DNA from 2 places in the Shewanella sp. S1-58-MNA-CIBAN-0166 genome. Region 2 is predicted to be linked to the other one. Evidence: riboswitches for the same ligand, from Rfam matches in the RefSeq annotation. Region 2 holds a riboswitch; the other holds the start of a gene.
What was found. Region 2 has a riboswitch for lysine ahead of lysC (lysine-sensitive aspartokinase 3). Riboswitches for the same ligand answer to the same signal wherever they lie in the genome.
Positions count from the first base shown of each region.

Region 1: another riboswitch for lysine. It lies ahead of AAEY99_RS12805 (Na+/H+ antiporter NhaC family protein); the one in region 2 lies ahead of lysC (lysine-sensitive aspartokinase 3).

Region 1 is NZ_JBEOPN010000019.1:66,463-69,641, reverse strand. It holds gene AAEY99_RS12810 (thymidine kinase) at 1-251, opposite strand, end outside; gene AAEY99_RS12805 (Na+/H+ antiporter NhaC family protein) at 411-1,970, opposite strand; lysine riboswitch at 2,050-2,266, opposite strand; gene AAEY99_RS12800 (electron transfer flavoprotein subunit alpha/FixB family protein) at 2,669-3,179, opposite strand, start outside.
Region 2 is NZ_JBEOPN010000012.1:98,271-101,449, forward strand. It holds gene AAEY99_RS09610 (DUF3293 domain-containing protein) at 261-740, shown strand; lysine riboswitch at 980-1,154, shown strand; gene lysC (lysine-sensitive aspartokinase 3) at 1,289-2,668, shown strand; gene AAEY99_RS09620 (succinylglutamate desuccinylase/aspartoacylase family protein) at 2,673-3,179, shown strand, end outside.

The DNA of each region.
Region 1 (3,179 bases), on a different contig from region 2:
ACGCAATGAATTTTTTGCTCATCATTCGACGTCGAAATTAACTCAATTAAATTATCAGTGCTACCGAACACCTGCGCTTCGGTTTCGATGCCGATACGTGATGACACTTTGCCGACACCATAACGATTGTCTATCGATGCCGTCATCACTAAAGTGTGCATACCGCGCTCACGATAATTATAAGATGACTGCAGTAATGATGTTGATTTACCGGCATTCATCGCCGAATAATAAAAGTACAGTTGCGCCAAAATGAAGCGTCCTAATGTTTAGCTAGTGAATGTCGTTCATATTACCTTTTCCAACATCGTAATAACAAATAAAAATGCCGTATTCATAACGAATACGGCATTTTTATTACAGCTTAAATTGGACATTTACCTACATACAGTAGGGCTTAGTTCAAGAAATTACTTCTTAGCCCAAAAGTGTAATATCACAATGCTGATGACAAACAACACGCTACAGCAAACTAACCCTGCGATTAATGAGCCAGTAAAACCTAATACGGTGTAACCGACTAAACTGATGAAAGCGGCAATTAAGGCATACGGCAGTTGAGTAACCACGTGATCAATATGATGACAACTGGCACCGGTTGACGACAATATAGTGGTGTCAGAAATGGGCGAACAATGATCGCCAAATACCGCACCAGACAATACTGCGGCCAACATTGGCAACATCATAGTACTATCACTTCCCATAGCCATATCTGCTGCAATAGGCAACATAATCCCAAACGTGCCCCAACTTGTTCCTGTCGCAAATGCGGTAATACCCGCTAATAGGAATAACACTGCAGGTAACATCGCAAACGGAATATTGTCAGTGGCTAAACTTGCCATGTACTTACCGGTTTCAAGCTGTCCAATCACACTCGAAATTGTCCATGCAAAAAGTAATATGTAAATGGCTGGCAACATCGAGCGCGCGCCAACCGACATGCCTTTGAGTAACATAGACAAGTCAACTTTTTGCTGAATCGCAAGAATGAGCGTCGCAATAAGACCAACTACAGAGCCAAAAAATAGTGACGAGCTAACATCGGTATTCTCAAATGCCCCGAGTACGTTAAACGGTAAGTCTTTTGCTGCTAACACATCGGCGCCACTTGACACCATAAAATACACTGTCGCAAACACCAATACCGCGATAGGTAAAAATAAGCCCATCACTTTACCGGTATCGGCTTCAGGTAAATCTGTAACAGCGCCAGGGGGTTGGCCTTTTGACTCATCAAACAAGTTACCCCGCAGTGCGTTTAATTCATGCTGGCGCATTGGGCCAACATCTAAGCTAAACGTTGCAACACACAGTAATAATAATAACGAAAAAATGGCATAAAAGTTCATTGGGATCATTTGAATAAAGACGCTCAAATGACCAGAATCGGTAAATCCATGAGCCGTTAAAATACCGCCAATTAAGGCGATAATGTATGCACCCCAGCTAGATACGGGAGAAATAACACACACCGGCGCAGCGGTGGAATCAAGAATATAAGCTAATTTGGCACGCGAAATATGGTAGCGATCTGTGATTGGACGTGAAATCGAGCCGACGACTAAACTATTAAAGTAATCATCAATAAACACTACGCAGCCTAAAAACATGGTCATTAACTTGGCATCACGTTTATTGCGAATACGCAATTTAGCCCAATCAGCAAAAGCACGAGCAGAGCCACTGACAGTGATCAATGCTGTGATCATACCCAACACAATCAAAAAGCCTAAAATGTACACATTCCAACGGTTCAGTCCGGCGTCTTTCCAAACTAACTGGCTGGCTGTATTTAAAATATATTCGCCACTGCCAACCAATGAGAAATCGGTTAGTAATAAGGCGCCGAAAACAATGCCAACCCCTAAAGATAGCAATACTTTACGAGTTAAAATAGCCAGAGTAATAGCCACAAGTGGTGGCAAAACAGAAAGTGCCGAATCGGCATAACTTATTATCATAATTTAATTATTTCTTCGTTGGATACGAATGGAGAAAAACTAGAAATAAGGCTAAACATACACAGGAAGTGTATGCGTTAACTTAACTAGTAGCACTCCACAGTAATATCCATTTAATATGAATATCATTCTTTTTATCAAGTCGATAAAAACACTATGACAGTGCAGTCCCTTTCGAGAACTGCCCCAACAAATGCGGCTGATAACCCCATTTATTTCGGCATTGCACCCTTTTATGTCGAATTATTGGCATCACCCAATTCAACATGACTTTTATGCAACGCACCTCTACTTTTGTTGTTTGTAGTTAAAGCTCATTACACACAACGCGAACATACAATCATAAATTACATATTCTGCGCCAGTAAAAAGCACTAAACAGCACGAAAAATAACAACAACATCAATTTAAACCACAATTGCATAGCATTAGTTTAACGTTTTTAAATCAAATGCACACTAGTGTAATGGGCACAAAAACAGCAACCGCATCAAACCCTGGATATTTGAACTGAATTTTTAAAAATCAACACCTAAACCAGTACTAAATCCAAGAGAAATCCAAGAGTAGCCCAATAAAAAAGGTTTCTACCTTATGAGTAGAAACCTTTTAATCGTACAACAGAACGTTTAATAGCGCGTCAAAGTCGGCTGAACAACACGAGCTTAATCAACTCCTCCGTTTAGCGACTTAACATCTGATTAAACGAGGTTGTTCAATGCCGGTACCGCTTCAAATAAGTCGGCAACCAAACCATAATCCGCCACTTGAAAAATAGGGGCTTCAGGGTCTTTGTTAATGGCCACAATTACTTTTGAGTCTTTCATGCCAGCAAGATGTTGAATCGCGCCAGAAATACCCACTGCAATGTACAAGTTAGGGGCGACAATCTTACCCGTTTGGCCAACTTGCAAGTCGTTAGGTACAAAGCCCGCGTCTACAGCTGCACGTGATGCACCTACTGCTGCGCCTAACTTATCGGCTAGTTGTTCTAAAATGGCAAAGTTTTCACCGCTGCCCATACCACGGCCGCCAGACACAATAATGCCAGCATTACCGAGTTCAGGACGGGCTGATTCAGTGAGTGACTGAGAAACAAACTCAGTTTTTGAATCAATTGCTTGGCTTAAGTTGATGACTTCAGCACTGCCTGTTGATGCTACAACATCAAACGCACTTGAGCGCACAGTCATGACTTTCTTAGCATCTAAG
Region 2 (3,179 bases):
TGAGTTTTTGAGGTGTATGTAGCTAACTTTGCTACAGTGATTTAATAGTGCGTAATGGTTATTGTACTCGTTTTAGGCATTTGTTAACAAATTAAATGTTAAAAAATTAATATAACACTCGAGTATATGAAAGATTAACCTTGCTAAGATGATAATAATTAATGGTTTTCTAATATAGTACTGCTGATTTAGATCGTAAACCTTTTAGAAATCAAACCTATCTGCTAGACTAATTCTGGCTTAATTGACGAAAATTTATTATGGAAAATGTTATAGATACATTGTGGAATGAGTATCAAAGTACTCATTTTTTGTTTACTCAACGCCTTTCTCATGATTTCCCATTTGCTATTGTTACTGCCCATAACCCCCGTGGTTCAAGACTCTCTCCTAGTCAAAATCGCTTACTCGATCGTCAGCTTCAATTTAAAATTCAACAATATAATCGTCCCTATCGTGCGTTAATCGGTGCAGCACCTGATTTGTCGCATATGGAAAAGAGCTGGGCTATTTTTATTGATAAAGAACAAGCTGTTGAGCTTGGTCGAGAATTTAATCAACATGCAATTTACTACGTTAATCAAGGTTTGCTATCTTTGATTGCATGCCTTGATAGCATCAAACCTGAAGTTGATATGGGAATTTTTAATCACCGATTAAGGATGGTGAGTGAGTTGCCAGAGATAGGTTCGTATAACTGGGTAAATAATGACGTAATTAAAACTGCGCAGCTGCGATAAAATAATTAACACATTATTTGAGACAATGCTTACTAGATTGTCTCGGTAATTTGCGGTTAATTATGTTTTTTGGATATTTATGGGCATTTTTTCGTAATAGAGAACAATCATTGCTCTGAAGTCGCAGCTGCATAATATTTCACTGCAGCGATATTTTTTATCAAAACAGTGTATTTTTACTGTGTTTGCTGATTGACTTGATAGGGTATTTTTTGCTATTTTCAACTCCCTCCTTCGGGAGGAACAGAAGAGGAGCGTTAACTAGGTAGTAAGTGAGAGGATGCCAATCCGATGACCACTTATGATGGAGATTAGCGCCGAGGTATCAGTTTGTTTGGCAAACATTGATATCGGTCGATTAGGCTGAATCCTAACGATTGTCACCTATTTTTTTGGTGGAGAGCTTCTGGTGATGATTGCTGTTTCCCTTCTATAAGGGTGCGTTATCTTAGCACCAGGCTCTTCGAACGTAGTGTGTTCGGAGCGTATATCATGTTAGTAAATCACATCTTATCTTTGAGTCTTTCGCAAACAGCGGAGGCATCAGTATGAGCTTTGTTCAGTCTGAAATAGATACCCCAGAATTAGTCGTTGCCAAATTTGGCGGCACGTCAGTTGCTGATTACGCCTCTATGAGCCGTTGTGCAGATATTGTGTTGGCTAATCAAGCTACTCGCCTTGTGGTAGTAAGCGCCTCCAGCGGAGTGACCAATTTATTAGTTGAGTTAACTCAAGCTAATGTGAATGACGAGCGTCGCTTGGTATTGCTTAAGCAAATTGCTCAAATTCAATATGTGATATTAGATGAACTCGGTCGTCCGCAAGACGTGGCAGCCAGTATTGATAAAATACTCAGCCGGATGTCAGTACTCAGCGAATCGTTAGAGCTGAATCGCAGCAAAGCGGTTATGGACGAGTTACTGTCGACGGGAGAGCAATGTTCATCGATTTTATTTTCTGCGGTTATTCGGGAAAAGGGCACTGCTTCAAATCATTTTGATGTGCGCCAAGTATTACGTACCGACAGTCACTTTGGTCGCGCAGAGCCACAAATTGAAGCTATTTCAATGTTAGCAGGTGACTTTTTACAGCCATTACTTGCGCGTTACGTCATCGTTACCCAAGGCTTTATTGGTGCAGATGAAGAGGGACGAACAACAACATTAGGCCGTGGTGGTAGTGACTATTCGGCGGCATTACTTGCCGAAGCGCTTCGTGCTACAGCGGTTGAGATTTGGACCGATGTGGCCGGTATTTATACCACTGACCCACGCCTTGCCCCCAATGCCCGCCCGATTGCTGAAATTAGCTTTAATGAAGCGGCTGAGATGGCGACCTTTGGCGCTAAAGTATTGCATCCCGCCACCATCTTACCGGCAGTAAGACAAAAAATTCAGGTGTTTGTAGGTTCAAGTAAAGCGCCTGAAATGGGCGGAACTTGGATCCGTCATCAAGTTGAAGATACCCCAGTGTTTAGAGCGGTGGCGTTGCGCCGCGATCAAACTTTACTTAACTTGCATAGCTTGCAAATGTTACATGCTCAGGGCTTTTTGGCAGAAACGTTCGCGACCTTGGCGCGACACAAAATATCCGTCGATTTAATCACGACCTCGGAGGTTAACGTATCGTTAACCCTAGATAAAACGGGTTCAGATTCAAGTGGCCAGGGCTTACTCAGTGAGTCGTTATTACAAGAGTTATCGCAACATTGTCGTGTAAGAGTCGAGGAAGATTTAGCGTTAATCGCCATCATCGGTAATCGCATAGCATCAACGGCTGGCATTTGTAGTAGGGTGTTTAAAGTGCTTGAAAACCATAATGTTCGGATGATTTGCCAAGGCGCAAGCCCACATAATTTATGTGTGTTGGTTGCAGAGTCGGAAGCGGCGCAAGTGGTTAATGCTTTGCACCAAAACCTGTTTGAGTAATCATATGACTAAAGCAATACAATCGTCAGTTCAAGTTGGAGAACTGGCGACAGGACACGCATTGACCGTTCCAGTATATTCATTCATTGGTCGCGAGAGTGTTGCGCCTAGCGTGTATATTCAGGCCAATGTTCATGGTGCTGAAGTGCAAGGTAATGCGGTGATTTATCAACTGATGACCTTATTGGAAGGTTACCAGGTTTTAGGTGATATTACGCTTGCCCCCTTAGCCAATCCTTTAGGGATTAATCAAAAGAGTGGTGAGTTTACTCTAGGGCGTTTTGATCCCATTACAGGGGTTAATTGGAACCGCGAGTACTTTGATCATCAAGTCGATATTCAAACTTGGTATGCCGAGCACCAACGTTTAACCAATAGTGAGCTGTTTTGCGCCTATCGTTCAATGTTGGTAGAAACTTGCCTGGCGCGCCTAACTCATTCTTTTGGGATTTCAACAGGTCATCGGTTAGCAGTAAATTTACAGGCTATGGCACATCAAGCAGACATAGTG